One region of the Klebsiella sp. KE9456 genome, then DNA from elsewhere that is predicted to be linked to it. Evidence: predicted binding sites of a transcription regulator. Region 1 holds the regulator's gene; the other holds the start of a gene.
What was found. The regulator LexA, encoded in region 1, represses DNA repair genes until DNA is damaged. The targets are predictions, from matches to a motif close to TNCTGTATGTACATACAGNA.
Positions count from the first base shown of each region.

Region 2: the regulator LexA is predicted to act here: its motif matches at 3,086-3,105, upstream of metR (HTH-type transcriptional regulator MetR).

Region 1 is NZ_JBDYQK010000025.1:39,079-47,932, forward strand. It holds gene plsB (glycerol-3-phosphate 1-O-acyltransferase PlsB) at 1-1,559, opposite strand, end outside; gene ABK821_RS21270 (diacylglycerol kinase) at 1,689-2,057, shown strand; gene lexA (transcriptional repressor LexA) at 2,180-2,788, shown strand; gene dinF (MATE family efflux transporter DinF) at 2,861-4,177, shown strand; gene ABK821_RS21285 (CsbD family protein) at 4,303-4,512, shown strand; gene zur (zinc uptake transcriptional repressor Zur) at 4,603-5,118, opposite strand; gene ABK821_RS21295 (cupin domain-containing protein) at 5,352-5,840, shown strand; gene dusA (tRNA dihydrouridine(20/20a) synthase DusA) at 5,945-6,943, shown strand; gene pspG (envelope stress response protein PspG) at 7,084-7,326, shown strand; gene ABK821_RS21310 (quinone oxidoreductase) at 7,760-8,743, opposite strand; gene dnaB (replicative DNA helicase) at 8,809-8,854, shown strand, end outside.
Region 2 is NZ_JBDYQK010000023.1:61,470-70,323, reverse strand. It holds gene ABK821_RS20640 (transporter substrate-binding domain-containing protein) at 1-444, opposite strand, end outside; gene metE (5-methyltetrahydropteroyltriglutamate--homocysteine S-methyltransferase) at 639-2,900, opposite strand; gene metR (HTH-type transcriptional regulator MetR) at 3,137-4,090, shown strand; gene ABK821_RS20625 (carboxylate/amino acid/amine transporter) at 3,978-4,877, opposite strand; gene yigL (sugar/pyridoxal phosphate phosphatase YigL) at 4,966-5,766, opposite strand; gene pldB (lysophospholipase L2) at 5,810-6,802, opposite strand; gene rhtB (homoserine/homoserine lactone efflux protein) at 6,912-7,532, shown strand; gene rhtC (threonine export protein RhtC) at 7,654-8,271, opposite strand; gene recQ (ATP-dependent DNA helicase RecQ) at 8,333-8,854, opposite strand, start outside.

The DNA of each region.
Region 1 (8,854 bases):
CCGGCATTGTTAATCCGCACCATCAGATCCGAAGCGATGTTATTCACCGTCGGTGTGAGCCACGATGGACGAACGGCTTCGATAGGATCGATAGACTCGCGCCATTCAGGTACATGCTGGTTCAGGTAGCTCATCAGCGGCAGCGGCTCGCCGAAGTTCACGTAACCCTGACCGAGATTACGCAGTTTGCTTAATCCGCGCAGCATCTGCGGCAGGTTTTCTTTCTCTTTCGTTGCGCCGCGCAGCTCTTTGGCGTAGGTCCCGACCTCCATCACATGTTCGTAGCCGATATAAATCGGCACCAGCGTGATAGGACGATTACCGCCACGCAGCATCGCCTGGATGGTCATCGACAGGGTGCCGGTTTTCGGATCCAGCAGACGACCGGTACGCGAACGACCGCCCTCCACGAAATATTCCACGGAATAGCCGCGGCTGAACAGCTCGCCCAGGTATTCGCGAAAGACGGTGGAGTAGAGCTTATTGCCCTTAAAGGTACGGCGAATAAAGAACGCGCCCAGGCGGCGGAAAATCGGGCCCGCAGGCCAGAAGTTCAGGTTGATGCCGGCGGCGATATGCGGCGGCACCAGCCCCTGGTGATACAGCACGTAGGAGAGCAGCAGATAGTCCATGTGGCTGCGGTGGCAGGGCACATAGACAATTTCATGCCCGTCGTGCGCCAGCTGACGAACGCGCTCGGCGTTATGGACGTTAATCCCTTGATAGAGACGGTTCCAGGTAAAGCCCAGAATACGGTCGGTCAGACGGATCATCTCGTAGGAGAAGTTGGCGGCAATCTCTTCCATCAGCGCGATGGCGTTTTGCTGCGCTTTTTCATGGGAGATTTTCTTGCTGCGTGCTTCATCTTCCACCGCGCGGGCAATGGCTTTTGACGCCAGCAGTTTATTGAACAGATCCTGACGGGCTGGCAGACGCGGCCCGACGGCTGCCAGACGCTGGCGGGCAAAGTGCATGCGCGCCACGCGGGCCAGTTTCTGAGCGATAATTTTGTCGGTGCCGTGCTCGTCCGCCATCTTACGTAGAGAGACCGAAGGCGAGAAACGCACAAAGCTGTCGCGTCCCAGCCAGGAGACGGCAAAGAATTTCTGCACGCCGTTGAGCATACGTAAAGGCGGGTTTTCTTCTCCCTTTTCGCGCCCCGGAGCACGACCGAACATCACTGAAACTGGCACCATCTGTACATCCAGATCGGGATGATTACGGTGCAGGTCCAGATAGTCATGGAACAGCTTGATGGACTCTTCCTTTGGCGTGTAATAGGTAAATACGCGCGGGCCGCCGTGGATAAATACATAGCGCGGAAGCAGAGAGCCATCGATTTCCAGCGGCTCCAGAGGATCGGGTAACTCATGTGCCAGACACTGAGCGCGTAGCGTCAGCAGGTCCGCCTTCGAATTGTAAGGCAGGACGTACATAATAGGGCGCGAGGTATCCAGGCCTAATTCCTCGGCAGGTTGCGCCGGAATAGACTTGCTTTTTACCAGCACCCTTAATGGTAAATTCAGTAATTTATAGTAAATTCGTTGCCAGCCAGACATAGACGATATGAAGCCCCTGGTTAATCATGCAAATGCGCGGCAAGAATAACAGAAAGTGCGCAAAATTTCCGGTGTAACGCGGCAAACGCGTACACTCATTGGCGTTATTTACATTAAAAGGTTCGTTTGATGGCCAATAATACCACCGGGTTAACCCGAATTATTAAAGCCGCAGGGTATTCCTGTAAAGGATTTCGCGCGGCGTGGATCAACGAGGCCGCATTTCGTCAGGAAGGTATCGCGGCCATTATTGCCGTGGCAATAGCCTGCTGGCTGGACGTCGATGCCGTCACCCGGGTTCTGCTGATTGGTTCGGTTCTGCTCGTGATGATAGTTGAAATTATCAATAGCGCCATTGAAGCCGTCGTCGACCGTATTGGTCCTGAGCGTCACGTCCTTTCGGGACGGGCGAAAGATCTGGGGTCCGCGGCGGTTCTGCTGGCGATTATTATCGCGCTGATGACCTGGGGAATGCTGTTGTGGGCGAACTATCGCTGACTCTTGCCGTATCGGTTCGCAAAATGGAAAGAAACTGCTGATTTTTGTGTGAAATATGGTTCCAAAATCACCGTTAGCTGTATATACTCACAGCATAACTGTATATACACCCAGGGGGCGGAATGAAAGCGTTAACGACCAGGCAGCAGGAGGTGTTTGATCTCATTCGGGATCATATCAGCCAGACGGGCATGCCGCCGACGCGTGCGGAGATTGCTCAGCGCTTGGGGTTTCGTTCCCCAAACGCGGCGGAAGAACACCTGAAGGCGCTGGCGCGTAAAGGCGCAATCGAGATCGTTTCTGGCGCTTCTCGCGGTATTCGCTTGCTGACGGAGGAAGAGAGCGGTCTGCCGCTAATTGGCCGCGTTGCCGCAGGTGAACCGCTGCTGGCGCAGCAGCATATTGAAGGCCACTATCAGGTGGATCCATCCATGTTTAAGCCGAGCGCCGATTTTCTGCTGCGCGTCAGCGGTATGTCAATGAAAGACATCGGGATTCTGGATGGCGATCTGCTGGCGGTGCATAAAACGCAGGATGTGCGCAACGGTCAGGTGGTTGTGGCGCGCATTGACGAAGAAGTCACCGTGAAGCGGCTGAAAAAGCAGGGCAACGTCGTTGAGCTGCTGCCTGAAAATAGCGAATTTTCCCCGATCGTGGTCGATCTGCGCGAACAAAGTTTTACCATTGAAGGCCTGGCTGTCGGCGTTATCCGCAACGGCAACTGGCAATAACCTCGCCATTCCGCAGCATTATCCGCTGATGCATGATGCTGCGTCGTTTACTTCCATTCAGGCTCCTCTTCCATGCTTTTTAACTCTGCTGACAGAGCCCTGTGGCGCTTAGCGTTACCGATGATCTTCTCCAATATCACCGTTCCGCTGTTGGGACTGGTGGATACCGCCGTTATTGGTCACCTCGACAGCCCAGTTTATCTGGCAGGCGTGGCGGTTGGCGCAACGGCCACCAGCTTCCTTTTTATGCTGCTTCTGTTTCTGCGCATGAGCACTACCGGACTGACGGCGCAGGCATTTGGCGCAAACGATTCGCAGCGGCTGGCGCGCGCGCTGGTGCAGCCGATTGTTCTGGCGCTGGCCGCCGGGGTAGCGATCGTCCTCTTCAGGGGGCCGTTAATCAATCTGGCGCTACATATTGTCGGCGGCAGTGAATCTGTGCTCGTACAGGCCCGGCACTTTCTTGAGATTCGTTGGCTAAGCGCGCCCGCCTCGCTGGCGAATCTGGTCCTGCTGGGCTGGCTGCTTGGTGTGCAGTATGCCCGGGCGCCGGTGATCCTGCTGGTGGTCGGCAATGTTCTTAACATTGCGCTCGATTTATGGTTGGTGATCGGCCTGCATATGAATGTTCAGGGAGCGGCGCTGGCGACGGTCACGGCAGAATACGCCACCTTCTTTATTGGACTGTTAATGGTGAGACGCGTGCTGGCGCTGCGTGGCGTTCCCCTGTCGATGTTGAAAAACGCCTGGCGTGGCGACATACGCCGTTTGCTGGCGTTAAATCGCGACATCATGCTGCGTTCGCTGCTGCTACAGCTTTGCTTCGGGGCGGTGACAGTATTCGGGGCCCGTCTCGGCGCCGATGTGGTGGCGGTCAATGCGGTACTGATGACTATGCTGACCTTTACCGCCTACGCACTGGATGGTTTCGCCTATGCCGTTGAAGCCCATTCCGGGCAGGCCTACGGCGCGCGCGATGACGGTCAACTGCTTGTCGTCTGGCGTGCGGCCTGTCGCCAGTCAGGGATGGTGGCGCTGGCGTTTACGCTGATTTACAGCCTTGCCGGTGAGCAGATCATCAGCGTGTTGACGTCTCTGCCTTCATTGCAGCAACTGGCCGACCGCTATCTCATCTGGCAGACGATACTGCCGGTGATTGGTGTCTGGTGCTATTTGCTGGACGGTATGTTTATCGGCGCGACGCGCGGGGCGGAGATGCGTAATAGTATGGTTGTGGCGGCGGCGGGATTTGCCCTGACGCTGTTAACGCTACCGGTTCTCGGGAATCACGGTTTGTGGCTGGCGCTGACGGTTTTTCTTGCCCTGCGCGGGGCGTCGCTGGCGCTCATCTGGCGGCGACACTGGCGGTATGGAACCTGGTTTTCGTAGCGGGTTTTATTTGTCTGCTGGTTAAAGATTCTGAATAATAAATTCTACTCAGAATACTCATCTATAGTTAAGTCATGCCCGGCCCATAACGGGCTGTTCATTCACCGAACGATGAGGATTGCATGATGAATAAAGACGAAATCGGCGGTAACTGGAAACAGTTGAAAGGTAAAGCAAAAGAACAATGGGGCAAACTGACCGACGACGATATGACCGTCATCGAGGGTAAACGTGACCAGCTTGTCGGTAAGATTCAGGAACGTTATGGCTACGCCAAAGACCAGGCCGAGAAAGAGGTCACGGAGTGGGAAACCCGTAACGATTATCGCTGGTAGCGAAAGCGTCGTGTTTTAACCCACTGTTAGTGCCTGCCTTGACGGTATCCGGAGGTACCGTCAGCCTTGATTCCCGCTGCGGCTCACCCCTCAGCGGGCTTTCTTTTTAATCTGTATGGTGTGATCGTGATGGCAGTGCCCCGGCGTGCTGCAGGCTTCGACTTCAACGCAGGCGGCACACAGGCCGTGAGCTTCAATCACATTGTGGCGCAGAGCGAAGCCCATTTTCGCCGCCAGGGAATGCATAATATCTTCTACACCTTCCGCACACTCTTCTTTGACGCCACCGCAGCGGTCGCAGATAAACATCGCTGAGCTGTGGGTTGGCTGATCGAAAAGGTGACACAGCACATAGCTGTTGGTGGATTCCACCTTGTGCACGAGTCCCTGCTCCAGCAAAAACTCCAGCGCCCGGTATACCGTTGGCGGTTTGGCCTGCGGTTCTGTTTCCCGGAGCAGATCGAGCAGATCGTAGGCGCTGATAGCCCCTTGCTGCAGGCTCATCAAACGCAACACTTCAAGGCGCTGAGGGGTCAGGCGTACGCCACGTTGTGCACAGAGCTTTTCAGCATGCGCTAACATTTGTTGCGAAGTAGTCTTATCCATGGCGTCCTCTGGTCGCGTGAATGTGAAACTGTTACTTTATCACGTTCCAGATAAAACACCGAGTCCCTGGGACTTATACCGGTCACACTTCACGTTGCCTGTGCTCGCCGGAGGCGCCTTTCTGGCGGGACAAATTTGTTTCTGACGAATTTGTCGCTCACTTTCCGCTGTCTGCAACGCGAATTATTTAGGGTTATGCTATATCCGATGCATCTCATTTTCGGGAGAAAACGATGAAACGACCTGATTGCATTCGACACTGGCGTGAACTGGAGGGGGCGGATGATTCCACCTATCCCGATAGCACAGAGCTGTTCTCCATCGGTGCGCCGCTGGCGCGCGGCCTGCGGTTGAATCGTCTGGGGATCCATCACGAACGTCTTCCGCCCGGGCGTCGTACCTCCTATCCGCACGCGGAAAGCGACGAAGAAGAGTTTATCTATGTGCTGGAGGGGTATCCGGACGTGTGGATTAACGGCTATCTCTGGAAGCTGGAGCCCGGTGATAGCGTCGGCTTTCCTGCCGGAACCGGCGTTTGCCACACCTTCCTCAATAATACCGACCACGAAGTTCGCCTGTTAGTCGTCGGCGAGGCGAACAACAAATTCAACCGTATCTACTATCCGCTTAATCCCGGCTATGCCGCTACCCGTCAGGATCGTTGGGTTGATCATCCGCCGCAGTTTTTCGGCCCGCACGACGGCAAGCCGCGGAGAAAGTAACGTTTGTTGTCCGATAGAAAAAGTCCGCGCCGGGGCGATGCGCCAGTGATGTATCTTTGTGCTATAGTAGCGCCCCTTTTTACCCGGATGCTTATTTATTCGCCATGATGTCAGAATCAACGCCAACTGCTTTTGCCGCCCACCGTTTTTCCATCGCGCCGATGCTCGACTGGACAGACAGACACTGCCGCTATTTTCTGCGTCAGCTCTCGCGCCATACGCTGCTGTACACTGAAATGGTGACCACTGGCGCGATTATTCACGGTAAAGGCGACTACCTGGCCTATAGCGAAGAAGAGCATCCGGTCGCTCTGCAACTGGGTGGCAGCGATCCGGCGGCGCTGGCGCACTGCGCAAAGCTGGCGCAGGCGCGCGGCTATGATGAAATAAACCTCAACGTTGGTTGCCCGTCCGATCGCGTGCAAAACGGCATGTTCGGCGCTTGCCTGATGGGCAATGCCCAACGGGTTGCCGACTGCATTAAAGCGATGCGCGACGTGGTGTCGATTCCGGTAACGGTAAAGACCCGCATCGGTATTGATGACCAGGACAGTTACGAATTTCTGTGTGATTTTATCGAAACGGTTTCCGGGAAAGGCGAGTGTGAGATGTTTATCATCCACGCGCGTAAGGCGTGGTTATCCGGCCTGAGCCCGAAGGAGAATCGTGAGATCCCGCCGCTGGATTATCCGCGCGTCTACCAGCTTAAACGCGATTTCCCGCATCTGACGATGGCGATTAATGGCGGCATTAAGTCGCTGGCGGAGGCGAAACGGCATCTGGAGCATATGGATGGGGTGATGGTGGGCCGCGAGGCTTATCAGAATCCGGGCATTCTGGCCTCGGTCGACCGGGAAATTTTCGCCGTGGACGGTATAGATGCCGATCCGGTTGCCGTGGTCCGCGCGATGTATCCCTATATTGAACGTGAACTCAGCAACGGAACATATCTGGGACACGTGACGCGCCACATGCTGGGACTGTTTCAGGGGATTCCGGGCGCGCGCCAGTGGCGCCGCCATCTGAGCGAGAATGCGCATAAAGCCGGTGCGGATATCAATGTGCTGGAGCAGGCGCTGCGATGGGTTGCCGACAAGGGTTAATTTTTCACTAAAACCTGGTCAAATTCACCACTTTACGTATAAGTGATGTGATAAATTTTGTTTATATTCAATAAGTTATATTTGGCATGGTTCTTGTAATACCCAGGAAGTGATAGAAAAATTTCTTTGGGGAGAAGATGATGCTGGAACTCTTATTTGTGATTGGCTTTTTTGTCATGCTGTTGGTCACCGGCGTGTCATTATTGGGTATTATCGCCGCCATCGTGGTGGCGACAGCGGTGATGTTTGTCGGCGGACTCTTTGCTTTAATGATTAAATTACTGCCGTGGCTGCTGTTGGCCGTTGTCGTGGTGTGGGCGATCCGGGCGATAAAATCGCCGACTGAGAGTCGTTATCGGAGTAATAACCGCTGGCATTACTAAGGTATTGAGCGCTATGTCACAACCTGAAGATTTTTGCCTAAAACAGCGTAGGCTTTGCTAATTAAATCTGCCACTATTAACAAGTTAATGAATTCATCGAGCTGTACCCTACATACAGCCGAAACAAAAAAAGTAAGGGCTTCCCGTGTGGAAGCCCTAAACTTTTGAGGCTGATGACAAACCGATATTAGATATGTCTCGTATTTCCGCCAGGTGGCGGCTGGCGTCTTACCAGACATACAATTTCAACAATATTACTATATTCTGGTTTTTTCGTAGGCTCGCGTAAGCGAAGCGCCGCCGGGAAATTTCAGAAAAACGCGCTTTGTCAGCACGCTGAACCTTTTCTGCTTATTCCGGCATACGACAGGCTACAGGGGCGCTGGCTGTGGTTGCCCGGCTTTTATCCATCACTCCAGGCAACACATCCGAACTACGGCAACAACAAACTTGAACCCTGCGTCGCCCGGCTTTCCAGTACCTCATGCGCGCGTCTGGCCTCGGTTAAGGCATATTTCTGATTCTCTGCGACATCCACTTTTATCACGCCGCTGGCGATCAGCGAGAATAGCTCATTGCTGGCTTCCGTCAGCTCTTCGCGCGTGGTGATATAGCCTTGCAGCGAAGGGCGGGTGACATACAGCGAACCTTTCTGGTTGAGGATGCCAAGATTGACGCCGGTTACCGGGCCTGATGAGTTGCCGAAGCTGACCATCAGCCCCCGCCGCTGCAGGCAGTCAAGGGAGGACTCCCAGGTATCTTTGCCCACGGAATCATAGACCACATGGACTTTCTTGCCGTCGGTGATCTCCTTCAGACGTTCGACGATGTTCTCTTCGCGGTAGTTAATGATTTGCCAGGCCCCGGCCTGTCTGGCGCGTTCAGCCTTTTGCGCGCTGCCGACGGTGCCGATCAGTTTAGCTCCCAGCGCATTTGCCCACTGGCAGGCAATCAATCCCACGCCGCCAGCCGCCGCGTGAAACAGGAACGCTTCGCCTGCTTTGATTTCATAGGTTTTACGCAGCAGATACCAGACCGTCAGGCCTTTCAGAAATGAGGCCGCCGCCTGCTCGAAAGTGATCGCCTTAGGTAAAATGGCGACTTTATCGGCGGCGATGTTATGCACGGAACTATAGGCGCCCAGAGCCGATTGGGCGTAAACCACCCGATCGCCGACCTTGATATGGGTTACGCCGCTGCCGACCTGGCTGACCACGCCAGCGGCTTCGGTACCCAGGCCGCTCGGTAATGAGGGCGGCGGATAGAGGCCGCTACGGATGTAGGTATCAATGTAGTTGATGCCTATAGCTTTATTTTCTACCTGAACGTCGTATTCTGCGGGAGGCTGCGGCGTGAACTCCACCGTTTGCAGAACGTCAGGCCCTCCGTGCTTGTGAAATTCAATACGTGTTGCCATGCTCCCTCCATTAAATAATGTGGTAATCTTTCGAACCATTCACTATCTCGGTAACTCCATTCACTATGGCAGGAAATAAACCCTTCAACAAATCACAGACTGAACCCCGAG
Region 2 (8,854 bases), on a different contig from region 1:
CTGGGACGTGGCGTACTGGTGCAACGTCGCATGTTTTAATGTGCGGCTCAGATACAGCGCATAGGCCGCGCCTTTGCCGACGTTAATCACCACGCCTTCGCGATCCCTCTCCTGTACCGACTGTATCGTACTGCCGTTTTTAACGATTAATGAGCTTTCAATCGTGACGTAGGGAGGTGTAAAGCAGAGCCTGTCCTCCCGGGCCGGATCGATGGCGAGAAAGGCGATATCCCACTCCCCTTTCAACGCCACATCGACCACCTGTCCGGCCGTCGGCCAGGTAATAAACCGCGCTTCGCGCTGGCACTCTGCCGCCAGCATTTTCGCCAGTTCAACGGTTATCCCGCCCGGAGAACCATCCGGTAACACTGTCGCCAGAACCGGGTTACCCAGGTTAATGGCAAACCGCAAATCCCCTTCTTGCTCGTCGAGTTCACGCATCATTCACCTCCGGACAGTTAGCAGCAGATGCTTAACTGTAGTCAAAGCGCTTACCTCTGAGCAAACGACGTTGACGACCTGCCATTACCCCGGTTACGGAGTGATGGAATGCTTCCGGGGAAGCGTTTGCGTCAGATCGGGGTAGCGAGCATCTGTGGTCAACGCCTTGAGGACGGGCGTACCCGGATGCCGCTTAGTTACGCCTGGCGCAGATTCTGCGCGGCTTTAACCATGTTCGCTAACGCGGCGCGGGTTTCCGGCCAGCCGCGGGTTTTCAGGCCGCAGTCCGGGTTCACCCACAGGCGCTCTGCCGGGATTCGCTGCGCGGCTTTCTTCAGCAGCGCTTCAATCCATTCCACGCTCGGCACGTTCGGCGAGTGAATATCGTAAACCCCCGGCCCGATTTCGTTCGGGTAGTCGAACGCTTCAAACGACTCCAGCAGTTCCATGTCAGAACGCGAGGTTTCGATGGTGATGACATCCGCATCCAGCGCGGCGATGGAATCCATGATGTCGTTAAACTCGCAATAACACATATGAGTGTGGATCTGCGTCTCATCCCGCGCTACGGCGGCATTGATACGGAAAGCCTCCACGCCCCACGCCAGATAGGCATCCCAGTCGCTGCGCTTCAGCGGCAGCCCTTCACGCAGCGCCGGTTCGTCAATCTGGATGATACCGATGCCGGCCGCTTCCAGGTCCGCCACTTCGTCACGCAGCGCCAGCGCGATCTGCTTAGCAATGGTTTCGCGAGTCACGTCTTCACGCGGGAAAGACCAGCAGAGAATCGTTACCGGACCGGTCAACATGCCTTTTACCGGCTTGTCGGTCAGCGACTGGGCATATTTCGCCCACTCAACGGTAATCGCCTCCGGACGGCTGATGTCGCCAATTACTACCGGAGGTTTTACGCAGCGGGAACCGTAGCTCTGCACCCAGCCATTCTGGGTGAAAATAAAACCATCCAAGTGTTCACCAAAGTATTCCACCATATCGTTACGCTCGGCTTCACCGTGCACCAGTACATCCAGGCCCAGGCGCTCCTGCTCAATAATCGCCTGCTTGATATGCTCAGCAATGCCGGTACGGTAGCGGTTCGCGTCAAGATTGCCCTTTTTGAAGTCCAGACGCAGGCTGCGGATCTCGGTGGTCTGCGGGAAAGAACCGATGGTGGTGGTCGGCCAGGCCGGAAGCTTAAAGCGCGCCCGTTGCGCGGCAGCGCGGACTTCATAGCCATTCGCTCGCTGGCTGTCCTGAGCGGAGATCGCCGCCAGCCGTTTTTCTACCGCAGGATTATGCACGCGGGTTGAATGGCGACGAGCCTGGATCGGCGCGCTCCATTCGGCGATTGCAGTCGTATCGCCACTGTTCAGGGCATCCCGCAGCAGAGCCAGCTCGACGCATTTTTGCAGGGCGAAGGCAAACCAGCTCTTCACTTCCGCATCAAGGCGCGTTTCCACGCTCAGGTCGATCGGGCTGTGCAGCAGCGAACAGGAAGAGGCCACCCACAGTTCACGTTTGCCGACGATATCTTTAATTTGCGCATATTTCTCGGTGAGATCGGCGCGCCAGACATTGCGGCCGTTAATCAGGCCCGCAGAGAGCAGCCAGTCAGCAGGCAGACGTTTATGCAGTTCTGCGACATCATCTTTGCCGTGTACCAGATCCACGTGCAGCCCCTGTACCGGCAGTGCGGTGATAGTGTCGAGATTGTCGGTAATGCCTTCAAAGTAGGTGGTCAACAGCAGTTTAACCTGGCCGCTGAGCGCTTCGTAAGCCGGTTTAAAGGCATCCAGCCACGCCTGCGGCAGTTCCAGCACCAGCGCCGGTTCATCGATCTGTACCCACTCAATGCCGCGTTTCGCCAGCTCAGACAGCACCAGCTGGTAGACCGGAAGGATATCGTTCAGCAGGCTCAGGCGATCGAACTGTTCGCCTTTGACTTTACCCAGCCACAGATACGTCACCGGACCCAGCAGAACCGGTTTCACCTTATGGCCGAGCGCCAGCGCCTCGTCCACTTCATCCAGTAGCTGGGTCCAGGCCAGTTTGAATTGCTGCCCCTTGACGAACTCCGGAACCATGTAGTGATAGTTAGTGTTAAACCATTTGGTCATTTCCGCCGCCGCAGCCGGTTCACCGGTCGGCGCGCGGCCACGGCCAATGCGGAACAGGGTATCGATATCGACGGAGCCGTCTTTGTTCTGATGACGAGCCGGCACATTGCCAAGCCACAGGCTGGTGGTCAGAACATGGTCGTACCAGGCGAAATCGCCCACCGGCAGCAGGTCAATGCCCGCCTGCTTCTGCTGTTCCCAGTGGCGGGCGCGCAGTTCACGGCCAACAGCCAGCAGCTCTTCGCGGCTGATGTTCCCCGACCAGTAGCTCTCTTGCGCTTTTTTCAGCTCACGACGCAGACCAACGCGAGGGAAACCGAGGGTATGATTAATAATTGTCATTTTTATAACCTCATAATGTGCAAATCCTAAGGATTTTAAATTCAGAGAAGGCGGCAAGTTTGCTTATCCCCGGGAGCTTACATAAGTAAGTGACCGGGATGAGGAAACGTAGCCAACGCACGATTAATTTAAAAGACGACGGATTTTTTAGACGTCCAGATGTTTACACATCCATAATTGGCGGTTACTGTATATTCCTCAAGCGCAAATTATTCATGCCGAAGTGAAGGACTTTCATGATCGAGATTAAACACCTGAAAACGCTCCAGGCGTTGCGGAACAGCGGTTCTTTGGCAGGTGCCGCAATGGCCCTACATCAGACCCAATCCGCCTTGTCCCACCAGTTCAGCGATCTGGAACAGCGCCTTGGCTTCCGTCTTTTTGTGCGTAAAAGCCAGCCGCTGCGTTTTACGCCGCAAGGCGAGATTCTGCTGCAGCTGGCAAATCAGGTGCTGCCACAAATCAGTCGCGCCCTGCAGGATTGCAATGAACCGCAGCAAACCCGTCTGCGTATCGCCATTGAATGCCATAGCTGCATTCAGTGGCTCACCCCCGCGCTGGAGAATTTCCGTGCCCGCTGGTCGCATGTGGAAGTGGATTTCCAGTCCGGCGTCACCTTCGACCCGCAGCCCGGTCTGCAGCAGGGCGAGCTGGATCTGGTGATGACATCCGATATCCTGCCGCGCAGCGGTCTGCACTATTCGCCGATGTTTGATTACGAAGTGCGCCTGGTGATGGCGCCGGATCACCCGCTGGCAACCAGAACGCGCATCGCGCCTGAAGATTTAGCAACGGAGATACTGCTGATTTATCCGGTGCAGCGCGGGCGCCTGGATATCTGGCGTCACTTCCTGCAACCTGCCGGGATCAGCCCGCAGTTAAAGAGCGTCGATAATACGCTGCTGTTAATTCAAATGGTTGCCGCACGGATGGGGATTGCCGCCCTGCCGCACTGGGTAGTGGAGAGTTTTGAACGCCAGGGTCTGGTGGTAACCAAAACCCTGGGCGAAGGATTGTGGAGTCGACTGTACGCCGCGGTTCGCGATGGCGAGCAGCGCCAGCCGGTCACTGAGGCGTTTATTCGCTCAGCACGGAACCACGCTTGCGACCACCTGCCGTTTGTGCGGAGTGCGGAGCGACCCAGCGGCGATGGACCCACAGCGAGGCAAGGATCACCAGAGCCCCAATAATAAAGCTCGGCCAGCGGGGTTGCTCTTGCCAGATGGCAAGGTTCACCAGCAGTCCGGCTGGCACATGCATATTGTTCATGATGCCGAGCGTACCGGCGTCCACCTGGGTGGCGCCGTAGTTCCACATAAAATAGCCAATTCCCGATGCCGCCACGCCAAGAAATACCAGAATTCCCCACTGAAGCGACGTTTCCGGCATTTTCTGCGTATTACCCAGCAGAGACCAGGCAATAGCCGCCACCAGAAACGCCCCGACGTAGAACCAGGCAAAAGCGTTATGCTGCGGCATAGGGCGCGTTTCCATCATCCGCTTATAGCCAACCATCCCGATAGCGAAGCTGATGTTGGAGAGTTGCACCAGTATCAAACCGGTCCAGAAATGGTTGGTCACCTGGTCATAACGGATAATTCCGGCGCCGATAACCGCCAGTAACGCGCTACAGGCATAGCCCCAGCGCAGACGACGTCGGCTCATGAGATCGTAAATCAGCGTGATGTAGAGCGGTGTCAGGACGGTAAACAGCAGAAGTTCAGAAACCGTCAGGTAAAGATAGGCCTGGAAACTCAGCATATACATGATGCCGAGCTGCATCGCGCCCACCAGCATATACAGGCCGATGGTTGCCAGGCTCTGCCCACGGGTGCGCAGGAAAGGCAAAAACACCAGAGCGGCCAGGCCAACCCGCGCCAGCACCGCAAAATAGCTATCGACATGGCCAGCCAGGTATTCGCCATACAGGCTAAAAGAGAAAGCCCACAGGATAGTGGTGATAATCAGTAGCGCCACAATAAATGTCTCGTAGAGTAAAGAACATTCATTGTAGCGGAGTGAACGGTTGACAACTGTTCACTTACCGAGCAATCGTCAATCTTTTTTAGTCGAGATACAGTTTACGCAAATAGTGAGGGACGGCGTCATCGGCGTTACTGCCAATCACCTCCAGTTCAGGGTGCAGATCTTTCAGACGCTGGTGGGCGTCAGCCATGATGCAGCCTTTACCCGCCATCGACAGCATTTCCGCATCGTTCATGCCGTCGCCGAAGGCGATGCACTCTTTGAGGCTATAACCGAGCATTTTCGCCACCGCTTCCAGCGCATGCCCCTTCGACACCCCGCCCGCCATCACTTCAAGGCAGGTTACGGTAGAAAAACTGACGTTGACGCGATCGCCCCAGCGGGCGTTGATCGCCTGCTCCAGCGGCAACAAATGCTCGTGCTTGTCGCAGGTAAAAAAGACCTTACTGATCCCTTCAGGGTCCAGCTCGCCCGGCGCATATAGCTTATAACTGAACACCGCTTCTTTGAAGAAACGCATCTCTTCCGGACGATGGCGGTTCATATACCACTCATCATCACGATACACGTTGGTCACAATCGCCGGATCGCTACGCATCATCTCAAACAGATCGGTGGCGATATCGCGGTCAAGGTTGTGGGCAAATATCTGCTTCCCTTCGCTATCGTGCACACGCGCGCCGTTAGAGGTGATCATGTAGGATTTAATGCCGAGATTATCGCGAATTTGCCCGACATCGATGTAATGACGGCCAGTCGCAAACACAAAGTTGATGCCGCGGGCGGTAAGCAGCTTTAGCGTCTCTTTGGCGTAGGGCGTTAAGCGGTGATCGGGGGAAAGCAGCGTGCCATCTAAGTCAGACGCAACAACCTGGTACATAAAAATTTTAACCTCTAAGCAGGGCGACTAGCGTTTCGCCGGATTAATGATGTCGACCAAAAAAATCGACGATAGCATTCAGCGCGACTGAGCGCATGGCGTCCTTTTCAAAAAGGATCTCATGGTATGCCCCGTGTATGACAAATGGTTTATTTCCTTCACAAGGGTGACCGCCAGCGGTGCGGAGTGCACAGTAACGATCGTGCATTCGATTATCGACCACCCGATCGTCCTCCGCCTGGAGCAACAGCGTGGGCGTGACGTCTTTTTCCGCACCGGCCAGTACCTCTTCGCCAGCGAGAATCCCCTCACGCACCCAGTGAAACGTCGGCCCGCCGACCCGCAACTGTGGTTCATCGGCATAAAAACGCAGGTTGCGGCGATAGCGTTGACGGCTATGCGTCAATACATTGACCGCAAAAGGCAACGCCCGCCAGCGACCGGTTCCGATGGCGTATTCTTCACGAATGCGCTGATGGCCCTCAGCCCAATCCAGAATATGGCGCACCATCCATTCAGGTAAACGTATGACAATGCCGAACATCGGCGCGCAGAGCGCCATCGCATCACAATGCTGCCGGTAACGCTGTAAAAATAACGTCGCGATAGCTCCGCCCATTGAATGGGCCAGTATAAAACGTTTCCGCCAACGTCCGGGAACCACTTCCTGCTGCCAGAAGGCGGCAAGATCCTCAACATAATCACTGAAATTAACAACGTGCCCGCGATGGGTATCGGAAAGCATCCGTCCGGAACGCCCCTGACCACGATGATCGATAATCATCACATCAAAGCCGCTGAGGAAGAGATCGTAAGCCAGTTCGGCATACTTCACATAACTTTCAATGCGACCCGGGCAGATAACAACAACCCGGTCATGATGTTGAGCGCAGAAACGAACAAAGCGTACCGGGACATTATCCACTCCCGTAAATTCCGCCTCTTCCCGCTGATGCCAGAAATCGGTCAACGGCCCCATAGTAAAGGCCGCAAACGCGTTTTCTCGTGTTTCCCAGTCCTTTTGCTGCAAAAACATCGGGTTTACACCCCTGATAACCGCTGAAAATCGTTTTTTTATCGTGTATCACACAATGCTCACACAATAGCGTATTGTGGCATAAAAACAGACAATCAGGGAGTTTCTCATGACGTTCGAGTGGTGGTTTGCCTATCTGCTGACATCAATTATTCTCAGCCTGTCGCCGGGGTCCGGGGCGATAAATACGATGACCACCTCAATCAACCATGGCTACCGCGGCACGGCGGCATCTATCGCCGGACTACAGACCGGGCTGGGCATCCATATCGTACTGGTCGGCGTCGGCCTGGGGACGCTGTTTTCGCGTTCCGTACTGGCTTTCGAAATCCTCAAATGGGCGGGCGCCGCCTATCTTATCTGGCTCGGTATTCAGCAGTGGCGGGCTGCGGGCGCTATCAACCTGAATACCCTGGCAAAAGTGCAAACCCGCGGGAAGTTGTTTAAACGGGCGATATTCGTGAACCTGACCAACCCAAAAAGTATTGTGTTCCTCGCGGCGCTGTTCCCGCAGTTTATCGTGCCACACCAGCCCCAGATGATGCAGTACCTGATACTTGGCGTTACCACCATCGTGGTCGATATCATCGTGATGATTGGCTACGCGACGCTGGCGCAACGCATCGCCGCATGGATCAAAGGGCCGAAGCAGATGAAAGCGCTGAATAAGGTATTCGGTTCGCTATTTATGCTGGTTGGTGCGCTGCTGGCCTCCGCCCGTCACGCCTGAGAAGCGGCTGGAGGAAGTCGTACAGAATCCCGAACGGGACATTGACGATACCGCGGTATTTACAACAACTCCGTCACTAAAATCAGGCCCACCCGGCCCTCATGGGTGGGCCGCAGGATGCCTAACGCGAAATAATCAGATGAATACCAAAACCGGCAAATAGCGTACCGGCAATACCGTCGATCCACTTCGCCATCCGCTGATAGCCGCGACGCATTCCCGGCAGCGCAAACAGGCTGGCAACCACCGTAAACCAGGCCAGCGTCTCCAGCACGATCAGCAGGAAAATGCCCCAGCGCACGCCTGAACTCACGTCATCTCCCACAAACAGCGAGAAAACGGAGCCAAAGTAGATAATCGCTTTTGGGTTAGCCAGGTTGGTCAGCAGCCCTTTCAGGAAGCTACGACCGCTACGCGCCAGCTCAACCTGAGGTTCCGCCGCCGCCTGGCTTTTCTTAAGCGCGCCACGCAACATCTGCAAGCCCATCCAGCACAGATACAACCCGCCGCCAACCATAACAATGGTGTGCAGCCAGGCCATCTTCTCGATGATCAGATTCAGGCCGAGCAGCGCAACGCCCGCCCACACCATGACGCCGCAGGTGATCCCCAGCACGCCCATCATCGCCTCCTTGCGGGAGCGACTGACAGCGGTTTGTGAGACAAAGAAGAAGTCCGGACCCGGACTCATCAGCGCAATGATATGCACCAGCGCCACGGTGAAGAAGAGAGTCAACATGATCGGCTCGCAGGAAAATAGTCAGAACAGAAACTATATTTGCACTTTTTCGCCTGGCTGACTACTCATCATCACCATCCACGTGACTGCGAATCAAAGCCATAAACGCTTTACCGAAACGCTCGAGTTTCCGCATGCCGACGCCGTTGATGCTAAGCATCTCACTGGCGCTAAGCGGCGTTTGCTCAGCCATCTCAATCAGCGTCGTGTCGTTAAACACCACATAGGGCGGAATATTCTCTTCATCAGCAATGGCTTTACGCAATTTACGCAGCTTAGCAAACAGCTTGCGATCGTAATTACCGCCAAAGGATTTCTGCATCGCCTTCGGCTTCAGCGCCACAATACGCGGTACCGCAAGCTGCAACGAAACGTCCCCGCGTAGCACCGGGCGGGCGGCTTCGGTAAGCTGTAGTGCGGAATGGCGGGCAATATTCTGCGTCACCAGCCCCAAATGGATAAGCTGGCGGATCACGCTGACCCAGTGTTCATGGCTCTGCTCGCGCCCGATACCATAGACCGGCAGCTTATCGTGCCCCATCTCGCGAATCCGCTGGTTATTAGCGCCGCGCAGCACGTCCAC